DNA from 3 places in the Methylomonas sp. LWB genome. Region 2 is predicted to be linked to each of the others. Evidence: riboswitches for the same ligand, from Rfam matches in the RefSeq annotation. Region 2 holds a riboswitch; each other region holds the start of a gene.
The links. Region 2 has a riboswitch for cyclic di-GMP ahead of BJL95_RS23045 (hypothetical protein). Riboswitches for the same ligand answer to the same signal wherever they lie in the genome.

Region 1 (4,119 bases), on a different contig from region 2:
CTCTACGCCGGCGGCTCGGGCGCCCCGGTCGGCGGTGTCGTGAATTTGATTTCTAAGCAAGCTCGGCCCGAGGCTTTCGGCGAATTCGGCTTCCGAACGGGATCTCACGACTACTTTCAACCGAATTTCGATATCAATCAGCCTTTGCATAGCCGGGTTTGGCTGCGGATGACCGGTGAATTTACCGATGCCGGCAACCGCGTCGATGCGGTCGAGACCCAGCGTTACAACTTGAATCCGGCCCTGACCTTCACCGACAACCATCGTAACAAGCTTACCTTGCGCGGGAAATTGTCGCATTGGCGGCAAACCGAGTATCAAGGCTTGCCGGCCACCGGCACGTTAGCCGGCCGATTTCGGCTCCCACCGGACCGCTTTATCGGCCCGGCCGATGCGCCCCAAAGCCGTTCGGACAGCCAAGCGATTTGGGGCGAGTTCGAGCATCGTTGGGATAAGCACTGGACGATCACGCTGAAAAGCCGGGTGTCTCGAGCCAGTTTCGATCAGCGGGTGCAAACGCTATTCGGCGACGATGGCTTTATAGCCGATCGGCCGCTGAGCGCATTGGGAGCGTCGGCATGGGGGCTGGTTAACGCCGAGCTGTATCAACGCCAACGCGAGTTCAGCGTGCTCGGCTATCTGACCGGAAAGTTCGCCTCGGAAAACAGCGAGCACACGTTGGTCATCGGTGCCGACCGCGGCGAACTCGACGATATTGGCTTCGTCGGCGCCGATTTGGCGAATACCGGTTTGGTGGATCTTGCCCAACCCAACTTCGGGTTAAGGTATGCCGTCCCCGAACCGGCGCAGCCAAACCAGTTTATCGGTAATCTGACCTACGGCGGCTATCTGCAATGGCAGGGCAGTTTTTACAATCGGCTACATTTGCTGGCCGGCTTGCGTAGAGGGAAGGTGTCCATCGATTTTCGAAACACCGCGAGCGGCCGCTCGACCAGCACCGACGCCGAGAAATGGTTGCCCCGGTTGGGCGTCGCCGTCGACATCGGTTCAGCCTGGACCTGGTTTGCCGGTTACAGCGAAGGTATGCGCGGCCAGCCCTTCGTCGAGTTTGCCGATACGCCGTTGCCGGAATTGGCGCGCCACGTCGAGACCGGTTTGAAATTCGATATCGACGGTACTTGGCGCGGCCAACTTGCCGTGTACCGAATCGACCGCGAACGGGTGGCGGTGCCGGATGGTAGCGACGCCTTGCTACGCTCGACCGCCTCCGGCGGTCAAAGCGCCGAGGGCGCGGAAGCGGACTTGAATTGGCGGTTATCGGAAGGGCTGGATTTGCTTGGCAATTATGCGTACACGTTGGCGCGCTACCAGGACGATAAAGCCGGCGTTCCGGCCGGTAACCGTTTGCCTCAGGTGCCCGATCAGGCCGGGCGGCTGTGGTTGAATTACCAACTGCCGGCGTCCTTGCTGCCCGGTTGGCGAATCGGGGTTGGCGTGAATTTAAGCGCGGGCGCCTATTTATCCAAGGACAACCGCTTCAAGACCTCCGGCTACCACTGTGTGGACGCCAGTCTGGGGTACGAAACGTCGGCATGGAAATTGGCGGCCACCGTCAAAAACCTTAGCGGCGAACATTATTATCGACCTTTCGATTATTTCGACGGCCGGGTCGCACCCGGCGCGGATACCGAACTGTATTTCAACATCGCGTACCGCTATTAGGTCGCCTGAACACACGGAGCTGAAGGACGGATCACTTAAGGAACTAGAGTGAAGCCGCCGGGACCGGCGGCAAAAACGCCACATCCGCCGCGAGACGGAGCCGGAAAACCACGGATCTTTGGACCAAAAGACCGCCGGGTTGCCCGTACTGCCATGTTCGCTTCCAGCGCCGGACCGAAAACTCGGTCCGGCGTTACGGGAAACGTGCGCCTTGCGGCCAGACATTTTCATTATTTCGACCCTTTAAGGACATGCCATGACACAAAAACACAGTTACCGATTGCAACTAGCCACCGCCGGTGCTCTTTCCATCGCGATGTTGGGCGGATTTCTCGCGCCTGCCAGCGCTGAAGCCGCGCTCGTTACCGGCAGCGTCGGCATTTCAATCGACAACGCGGCGTTAGCCGCCGTCACCGGTGGTTGGCGGATCGATAGCTTCTTTGATGCCAGCTACAACCAGATCGCCATTACCGCCGATACCGTCGGCGGCGTTGCATCGGCCATCGACATGACGCTACCGATCAACACCAATCTCACCACGACCAGTTACGCCGCCGTCAACCGCACGCTACAAGCGACCACGATGGAGGTCGGTAACACCGCCAGCGGCCAAATCGGTCTCAGCGGCGGCATGCGCATGTCGGTACCCGGCACCAGTAGCGGCTCATTGACACCTTACGATTTTCGTCTGCAAAAAATCGGCGGCGTCTGGAATCTGGTGACTTACGACCAATTTTTCTCGGGCACCACCTTTTTGCAACTGACCAATACCAGCGAAACCGTGAACGCCGGCGGCGAACTGACCTTGAGTGGCGACCTGATTTTTGGAAACGGCAGCAATAAGTATCCCAGCCCGTTCGGCCTGACCTGGGGATCGTTCCTGGGGATTTTCGCCACCAATGCGGTCGTCGGCAGCCTCTCGATGAACCTTCCGGCGGCGGTACCCGTGCCAACCGCCGTCTGGTTGTTCGGTAGCGGTCTGATCGGCTTGATCGGTGCGACGCGCCGCAAGGAGCTGACGGCTTAAGCCAGCCTTTCGCTGCTTCGATCAGTTCTGTACTCACCGCCGCGACAGACTGTGCTGGCGCGGCGCTTGCTCACCGTTTTTTTACAGGAATCGCGATGCCTATTTTGCCTTTTTACCGAATCCGCCTCGGACTACCCTTGGTTGCCGCGTTGGCGCTGTCGCCGAATGCGATGGCCTTGGTTCTAAACGCGCCGAACTCCGGCACGTTTACGATGAATCTGGACACTGTCGCGCTGGCACCTTACGCCGGTGGCTATTACCTCAGCACATATTGGGACGCGGTGGCGGCCGACCCGACCGATCCCGCCAATAGTGGCGGCGGCCTGGTCGGCCAAGTCGCTACCGCCGAAATTCCGGCGCTGAACCAAACCTTCGCGATTACCGCGATCGACGGCGATATTGCCGGTCAAGCCGCGCAACGCTTTCAACAAGCCACATCGGCCGACTTTCACATCGATACCGAAAATCTGGCCGGCGGCACCGCCGGTCAAGTCGGTTTGGCGGGCGTCCAAGGCTTCTTCGCGCCAAACTACCCACCCAACGGCGCCGGCTTGGTCAACGGTGATTTCGCGGTACGTTTCGATGCCGCTCGCCAAAACCATGGTGGCAGCGGTTGGTATCTGGACAACAACATTTATTTCACGATGGCGGTTTACGACCTCAGCAACCTTAGTATTAGCTGGATCGATGCCGATAACTGGCAATTTAGCGGCGATCTGGCGATGTCGCCGGAAAATGCCGGCATGCTGATGGGCAGCGCACTGACCGATGTCGGCGACTTTTGTTTAGGCACGGGCAGCTTTGCCGGATGCGGTCAAGTGAGCGCGGTTCCGCTACCCGGTGCCATTTGGTTGTTCGGCACTGGCTTGGCGGTTCTGGGTGGCAAGGGCCGCCGAATGGCCATATTCGGTTCGGAGGCTAGCCATGTTTAAGCGCATCGAGCAGTCAGTAGCGCGCTGGTATAGCGCGGCGGCGATAGCCGCGTTGAGCGCCAGCATGCCGGCGCTGGCCAACGCAACCGCGCTGCACGCCGATTTGGGCGGCACGTTTACGACCCAATACGACCGAGAGGCCTTGGCGGTGCTGGTGGGCGGCAGCTCCAGCGCGCCCGGTGAGTTTCTGGTCGCTTACTTCGACACGACGCAATCCGACTACACCCAGTTCAGCGATTCCTACTTCTATCTCGGCAATACCAGCAGAACCGAAATTCCGGCGGTGAATCTGGTTCACGACATCACGCCGATCAGTGCCGTCAATCCGAGTGGTCAGGCCCAAAATCGCTACGTAAAAGCGACGACGCCCAATTTCGCCATCGATAGCGAAACTCTGACCGGAACCGGTAGCCTGGGCATGACCGGCGTGGAATTGTTTCGCGGCAACTACAACGGTTCGCTGGTGACTGGCGACTT
Region 2 (4,119 bases):
TCGGGTGCGATTCGTTCCATGAAAATTTTCCGGTAGCTCTCGGCCTTCCTGACCTGCATGCTTTCCATCGGATTATAATCGTCGGTAATCAGAATACCGTCGGCATCGGTCATCGCATATTCGTGCTCCGACAACCATTGAATCGGCCGAGCGAGTTCCGGCTTATTGCGATCGAATTCGATGCCACCCCGCGAAGCCAGAAAAATAAAATCGGTGAATTCGCCTTTTTCGGTGGTGAAAACGCGAATATTCGGGAACAGACTGGCCAACGTTTTATAAACCGAGGTCACCGCGTTCGCGCCTTCGCCTTGCGTGAAGCCGACGTAGTTCAGCGCCAGAATACCCTGCTCGTTCAACATCGCTCTCAAGCCGCTCAACATCTCGACCGTCAGCATATGTGTCGGCTCTGAACCGCCGGTAAAACAGTCGTGGATGATGAAGTCGTAGCGCTTATTGAGCTTTTTGACTTCGTAACGCGCATCGCCCACCAAAAATTCGCCGGTCGGCTGAAAATTGAAATACTGCTTCGCGGCATCCGCGACTACCGGATCGATTTCTATCGTGTCCGTCGCCAGTCCCTTAGCCTTTAAATCGCGAGCAACATGGCCGCCGCCCAAACCGATCAGCAAGGCTTGATTGGCCTCGGGTCTGAACAACGGCGGCACCAAACCCAATATCACCTGATACCCCAGCAAACTGCGACCTTGGGCTTTTTCGACCGCACTCAGCACCGAAGAATCGGACAACAGCAAGCGAAAGCCCTTGCGCTCGTCGTCGACGACTCTAACCCAGCCGTAGATGCTTTCCTGTTCGTGCAACACCTTAAAGCCGCCGACCGATTTGACGGTCTTCGCATAGCCGTTCGCCGCCAACGTACAAGTCAGAGCGGCCACCAATACCACCGAAAACGTCGCCCCACCCGTTGACGGCGCCGGCCTGTCGAAAACCAGTAAACCGATCACCACCACTAATAACGCCAGACTCAAGCTGAACACGATCGCGCGGGTACCGAATTCCGGCAATAAATAGAAAGCCAGCAACAGAGTGCCGATCACGCTGCCGACGGTGCTGACCGCATACACCGAACCGACTGCCCGGCCTACACCCCGCAAGTCGCGAGTGGCCATTTTGATCACATAGGGACCAACCATCGCCAACGAAGTCAGCGGCAACGTAAACAATAACAACGCACTGACAAACGCGCCGCCGCGTATTCCCAGCGGATTAGTCCACGTCATTACCGGACCGCCGAGAAACGGAATCAGCGCCGTTGTTACCGAAGCCAGCGCCAAAATATGCGCCAGCCGCAAGGCCGGATAACGATCCGACAAATAACCGCCCAGGTAATACCCGATCGCCAACGCAATCATCGTTACCGAAATCAGCGCGGTCCAAACGTATAAACTGACCCCATAAAACGGCGCGATAATTCGCGTACCCAGTAGTTCCAATATCATCACCGCGCCGCCGCTAATCGTCACCAGGGCAAACAACGCGGCGGCGCTCAATGCGCCGCTCCGCGCTTTAGAATCGGTTAAACCGTTTTCAGACATGACTGACCAAACTTTGAGTAAGAAGTAAAAACCTATTGATCGCCGCGAACTTCCTAACAAGTACTCGATCGGTAATCGGGCCGGGCATTATAAGCGCGAAAAACCAAATCGTCCGTTGCCGGCATCGAATCGACAGTATGCCGGCGACTAAAGAAAAACGCCTCGGCCATCGAATATCATTTAAAGCGGCATCCTTAAGCGTCACAAACCGGCCCGATGGCATCAAAACAAAAACGAGCGCTTGCCCCAATCCCTGGGGCGAGCGCTCGCGAATGGTTGGCATCCCGCCAATGCGTTATCGAAGCAAGCCGATAACCTTCCTTGAATTAAGCGCTACGCGCGCGGCGTTTCATGCCCAGGAAACCCATCAATGCGCTACCGAACAACCAAACCGCACCAGGAACCGGAACGGTGGTTACGCTGAAGTTGCTGATAGTCAAACCGCGGGCCAAACGGTCGGCTGTGTAGGCTGCCGCGTACTGGCTACCGGCGGTGGCGCCGCCGTTGACGATGTCGTTGAACAACTGGGTGTAATCCGCGACATTGGCGCCGCCGATTGCCAGGGTATAGACGCCGGCGTGCAAAAAGCCATTCCAAGACACGCTGTTATCCACCGTACCGTCGGCCGCTAAAACGCCAGTAGTTCCGCCTGATGAGTTGGTGAAGCTGGAACCCGCCGCGGCGTCCGCACCCGATTTGCCGGTATAGGTAATCGTTGCGATCTTAGCAGTATCTAAATTACCCAAATAGTTCGGGCCATGGGTATCGGTCGCGCCGGCAGTGCCATTGTTGCCTGTGGTAATACTGCCGTTGGTATCGAACACGCCCCACAAACCGGTAGGGTTAGCGGCTGTGCCGGCCGCCGCGCCACCGCGAACGTCATTGACACCCGCGAACGGCGACCAAGAAGCAAAATCAGGCGCTCCCGCCAAATATGCAGCGGTATCGGGATCAGCCGCGGTTGAAGCGACATCGCCCACGCCGTCGTGCGAGGAGGCTGGAACCACGCCGTTGTACAACGAGAAGCCTGGGTTCAATGTGCTTGCACCATTGGCATTGGTTGTACCGGTAATGGTGAAGCTAACATTCGCGTCTTTTTCCAGAATGAAATAACGGAAGCGGATGTCGTGAGTATTACCCAAGGAATCCGGGTTCAAACCGGCCAGATAACCGCCGTTGCTGGATACGGTGGGTGTAAAGTTTGCCGCAGCTCCATAGGTACTTGTCGCGCCTTGGGTGTTACCTGTCAACGGATCGTAAGTGCCCGCGCCCCAATATAACGCGCTGCCGTAGCCTACGTGCGCCATTGCTTGTCCGGACATTAATGCCATACCGCCAACCAACGTTAAAACCGAAGCTTTTAAAGTCATTTTTTTCATAGTTATTTTTACCGTAATAATTATTATCCCTCTGACAGACATTGAATTCGCAGTGAACCCCAAATCCGCCCCTTACATCGATTGCAACCCGGCCGTCCCTTCCCCCTAAGAGGACCCGTGGCTTTCCGGCTTCGCCTCGCGGCGAATGTGGCGAACCATCCCTGGCAAAACGTCCTGTTTTCTCCTCATTTCCCAAAACGAAAGTCAACCTTTGGCGCTATTGCGTTTCCTTGCCGTTGCCGTCAAACCCGCCAAGACCGGAGCGAACAACCATACTGCCGCCGGCAAAGGCACCGCCGTCACGCTTAAGGAAATCTGGCCGTCCAAACCCTCCAGCGCGGTTGCAGCGTCATAAACCGTTCCGCCGCCGGCCGCGATCGTATAATCGCCGGCGCCCAACAGATAATTCACCAGCGACACCGAATTGCCTCCCGCAGGACCAACGTGAGTCAGATATTGAATTACCCCCCATTCACCGCTGTTATTGGCCATGCTCCAGGAATCCAAAGCATCGAACTGGCCGCGATATTCGACGTGTTCAGTATCGCGAAACGGTGACAGCACCCCGTTATCCACCGGCGAAGCCAGCTTGACGACATGCGGCGTTGGCGTGGAGACCAATACTTTAGGATTCAACGGATCTACCGTCGTATCGTCGTGCGCTTCAGCCGCGAACAGCCCCGAATACAAGCTAAATGCCGGGTTCAACGCATCTGTTCCACTAATATCGCTAAAAGTGATCGTCACTAACGAAGATTGGTCCAGATGAAATTTGAAAAATGTCCCACCCGCCAGCGAGTGACTATCGCCCAACGCAGCCTCGGTACCGTTATGCCAACCGAAATTGGTAAACGTTCCGCCGTTGACGCCACCCGGCGACGAAATCGGATCGCTTAAATCCGCGTAATCGACATGCGCCAGCGCCTGTCCGGACAAACCGCACAGTGACACGACAGCTAGCGCCGCCCAATTAAACTTATTCATATTCAACATAAATCCCCCAAGTAAAAAGCTCCAAGGTCCGCGACTGTGGAAACCGACTTTCATCAAACGCCCGACGACACCCTAGCCAATCCGAAAATCTTTTCTATACTTCGTCGGCTAAGCTAGGCCATGTTACAGCAAATCGCATGCCATGAATTTTTCCCGCACAAAGCTTAGAAGACGCGCGGGCAAATTAATTAAAC
Region 3 (4,119 bases), on a different contig from region 2:
GCCGAAGTCGGAGATGTGGGTGCTGTATTTGCTGGCATCGGCCAAGTCGTAAGGGCAGGTAATCAAACCCAGTGTCGAACCGGCGACCGGCAAGGTGTTGGAGGTGCAAGCCGAGCTGATTTTCAAATACTCGATCGTGGCACTAGCGGTGTTACCATTGGCTTCGGCGATGATAGGGCTAACGCCGAACGCGGAACCGCCGGCGCTGCGTTTGTAGACCAAGATGTAAGGCTTGTTGGTCGGTACATTGCTGTTGGTGGTGGCGCGGGTGCACAAATAAGCGTTTTGGTCGGAACCGGTCAGGCTGTCTTTGTATTTCCAGATTTTTTTAGTAGTGTCGCAGACTTTATCGGCGGCCGGTACCGATGAATCGGTGATCAGTTTTTCGATAAAGTTGACCGCCGCGGAGGCGCCGGACAAATACAACACGTTGGTTTGGCTGGCGTCGATGATGGGCAAGTTGTTGCCGTCGACCGGAATCGGATCGTTGACGGTCGCGGCTTGCACACCTGATGCGGCCAACAAGGCGCTGATCGCGGTGCCTAATACTAAGTTTTTCATGGGTAGTTCCTCGAGTAAAAAATCGTCAAACCGGAGCGGCGCCAACGCCGCTCCGAATACCGCTTATGCGGCGGCGTATTTGCGGCGAGTCGCGCGCAACAAGCCCATCAGGCCGGCGCCGAACATCCAAACCGCGGCCGGCAGCGGCACATTGGCCGGGGCCGGACCGAAGCTCAGCAGATTGCCGGCCAGGGTCCATTTACCGGCGGCCAGCGTGTGAGGCTGAATGCCGTTGTAGTACCAGAAATCGCCGGAGGTACCGTAGGCGATATTGGCTTGGGCCAAGCTGACCGTGCCGAAGATACTGTTGAAGTCATTGTGTTGCCCGGTATTCGGGGTATCGGCGTCGTACACCAACGAACTCAGATTCGCGGCATAATCGTTTCCAGTAGCGCCGGGGTTATCGGCGACTTGTCCGCCATTGATCTGATTCGCATGGTTTTTGATCGCAGTACCAGGGACTGTGGATTGTTGCAAACTGTTGTATTTAGCAATCTCGGTCATGCCGGTGATCAACTGCTTGGAACCGAAACCGACGGCAACCGCGAACTTGGTTTGCGAAGCATCCATACCGCTGGCGAAGGTGTTCCAGTTGTCATTGAGGCTCAAATCGTAGCTCAGCGTATAGCTGTCGTTGGCGACGTTGGCGATCAAATCGCTCATCAGCACGCCCAAATCCAGCGTGAACGTCAAGGTTTGGCTTTTGTCGTATACCGACAAATAGGCCTCGACCGTAGCCGCGCTAGTATTGTTGATCGCCGCATTCGCCGCGCCGGTGGCAGCGAACATCGCCGCCGCCAACAAGGCTTTGTTTAAAGATTTCATAATGGTTTCCTTATGTTTAAGATTTAAAAAATACATAAGGTGACAGCCCAGCCGTCTTGGCTTGTCGGCTTCCTACCGCCCGCCGCCATCCCCGGCGACCGACCCAAGCCAAGACCTGAAACTTTCCGTCCCCGCCTCGCGGCGAGTTTGGCTTTTACACGCTTACCTGCTCACTAAACTTCTAACACCTCGAGTGGTGTCGCTATCCCCGCTACCATGTGTCCGTATTGCAACCTACTCCCTACCTTCTTCCTCTTGCCGCTCCCTTCGCTGGTCTTCCCTGTTCCCTGTAATTCCGCATCAACCAAGATCCCGCGGCTCCCTGCCATCTCAGTTGCGGCGAATTATTCCAAACAAATCAATAAGTTTCCGTTACAGCTCTGTTAAAGAATCGTGAAATGTATTACATGCGTGATACGCCGAAACATCGCCGAATGCCGCAGCACGTTGTTTTTCAAGGGCGAATCGTTGCCGCCACGGACCGCGTACCTAACAGGCTAAATTGGGCGCATCCGACATGGACTGTCGAATTTGGCGTGCGGCATCGGCCGCCCGCCCAACGATTGGAGGACTTAACATTGGCCGGAAACGAATATCGGCGAGAGGGCAACTGTACTAATCGTTAGACGCTGTCGCGGGGACCAAGCACTGATGGACTGACTTTGCCCGGCGTTGCAAACGCGCTAACCGTGGTTATCGGCGATTCGCGGCTAAACACTCGGTCGCCGCTAAAACGCCGCCTACCGGAGTTTCCCAAACGGGAAAACTATAGCTTGCAAAGTCAGGATGCCCGTGGCATTGGGAATGGCGTGTTTGTGCTTCCCCGCCGGAGCGGGACCTATTAACCCGGCTCTTAAATACCGTTCGCCCTGTCGAAGGGCACGCCGGTCCGGGCTTAGACCGGCTCAGCCCGAGAAACACCAGTGAGAAATAGGGCCGGATGTAGAGGGCATGCGGCGGCTGACGCCGAATTGCGAGAAATTGACCGAAACCGAGGTTACAGGGGGATCGATCGTTCGAAAAAGCCGGTGCTGGCGAGAACGCCGAAACCTGCCGGGACTAGCGCCCGACAAACCAGCGCTGTTGAATCGCGAACGCGACGTTCACCAAGCCGACCATGACCGGCACTTCGATCAGCGGCCCAATCACCGCCGCGAAAGCCGCGCCGCTGTCGATGCCGAACACTGCCACCGCCACCGCGATCGCCAATTCGAAGTTGTTGCTGGCGGCGGTAAAGGCCAACGTCGTGGTTTGGCCGTAGTCGGCGCCGATCAGTTTGCCCATCGCGAAACTGACCAGAAACATCGCGACGAAATAAATCAACAGCGGTAGCGCGATACGCAACACGTCCAGCGGCAATTGCACGATCAATTCGCCCTTCAACGAGAACATCGTCACGATCGTAAACAGTAACGCGATCAGCGTCAGCGGGCTGATTTTGGGTACGAAACTCTGCTGGTACCAATCCTTGCCCTTGGCTCTGACCAACAGCCAACGCGTCGCGAAACCGGCGATGAACGGAATCCCCAAATAAATAAACACGCTTTGGGCAATATCGGCGATCGTCACCGCCACCAAACTGCCCGGCAAACCGAACAGCGGCGGCAACACGGTGACGAACAACCAGGCATAAACCCCGAAAAACAGCACTTGAAACACACTGTTAAAGGCCACCAGCCCGGCGCAGTAGTCGTTATCGCCGCGCGCCAGTTCATTCCAGACGATCACCATCGCAATGCACCGGGCCAGGCCAATCAGGATCAAGCCGGTCATGTATTCCGGATAGTCGGCTAAAAATCCGACCGCCAAGCCGAACATCAACAGCGGACCGATCAGCCAGTTTTGCACCAGCGACAGCGCCAACACCCGGCCGTTACGAAACACGTCGCCGAGTTCCTCGTAACGCACTTTCGCCAGCGGCGGATACATCATCAGAATCAGACCGATCGCGATCGGGACGTTGGTGGTACCGACCGAAGCCTGGGCGTTCAGGCGATTCACCTGTTCCGGAAACGCAAAGCCGATGCCCACACCCAGCAACATCGCGAGAAATATCCACAAGGTTAGGAAGCGGTCCAAAAACGACAAGCGCGGCTGCGGGCAGATTGGCAAGTTCATCGTGGAAAACCTCGAACTGTTCGATCAGATAGGACTGCAATTCGACGAAGGACCGCAGCAACTCGCAACGCTATCGGTCGGCAAATCGGCGTCTTTACCGAATATCGGAATGCTTTTCAACGAATGAAAGGCTTCCCAGGGGATGCCTTGCGGATCGACCGTCCAGTATTTGTCCGACTCGGCGTAGCAACAGGCCGCCTGTTTTTGCTCCATGATCGGCAACGCCGCCTGTTGCAGCACCTGCTGAATTTCGGTCAAGGCCTGCTCCGATTCGACTTGAATGCCGAGATGATCCACGCCCGCTGCTCGGCCCCGGTTGGAGATCGCGAAGTTGATGCGCGGATCGTCCAGCATCCATTTGGCGTAGTCGTCGTGGACGGCGCTGGGTTCGGCTTGGAACAGCGCGCTGTAGAACGCAATGTTCCGTTGCAGATCGTCGACGGCAAGGTGAATATGGAAACGTTTCATAAGGCTGTTTTCTCCGCGAGAGGGATTAAGGTAACAAGGCGCCGATGCGATCCAGCTCGGCCTTGAAGCGCTCGGGATCGTTTTTCAACTCATCCAACGGCAAGTCCAGAAAGCGCTCGATTCGGTAACGCACGATGCCGTAAGCGG

Region 1: it holds a riboswitch for cyclic di-GMP, as region 2 does, so the genes downstream of both, BJL95_RS07855 (hypothetical protein) here and BJL95_RS23045 (hypothetical protein) in region 2, are expected to answer to the same signal.
Region 3: it holds a riboswitch for cyclic di-GMP, as region 2 does, so the genes downstream of both, BJL95_RS01905 (VPLPA-CTERM sorting domain-containing protein) here and BJL95_RS23045 (hypothetical protein) in region 2, are expected to answer to the same signal.

Annotation. Positions count from the first base shown of each region.
Region 1 is NZ_MKMC01000012.1:427,724-431,842, forward strand. It holds gene BJL95_RS07850 (TonB-dependent receptor) at 1-1,683, shown strand, start outside; cyclic di-GMP riboswitch class I at 1,751-1,830, shown strand; gene BJL95_RS07855 (hypothetical protein) at 1,940-2,710, shown strand; gene BJL95_RS07860 (hypothetical protein) at 2,806-3,642, shown strand; gene BJL95_RS07865 (VPLPA-CTERM sorting domain-containing protein) at 3,635-4,119, shown strand, end outside.
Region 2 is NZ_MKMC01000100.1:82,794-86,912, forward strand. It holds gene BJL95_RS23040 (fused MFS/spermidine synthase) at 1-1,508, opposite strand, end outside; gene BJL95_RS23045 (hypothetical protein) at 1,880-2,860, opposite strand; cyclic di-GMP riboswitch class I at 3,012-3,094, opposite strand; gene BJL95_RS23050 (hypothetical protein) at 3,137-3,916, opposite strand.
Region 3 is NZ_MKMC01000004.1:66,422-70,540, reverse strand. It holds gene BJL95_RS01910 (hypothetical protein) at 1-561, opposite strand, end outside; gene BJL95_RS01905 (VPLPA-CTERM sorting domain-containing protein) at 625-1,386, opposite strand; cyclic di-GMP riboswitch class I at 1,425-1,548, opposite strand; gene arsB (ACR3 family arsenite efflux transporter) at 2,446-3,504, opposite strand; gene BJL95_RS01895 (ArsI/CadI family heavy metal resistance metalloenzyme) at 3,529-3,972, opposite strand; gene BJL95_RS01890 (arsenate reductase ArsC) at 3,998-4,119, opposite strand, start outside.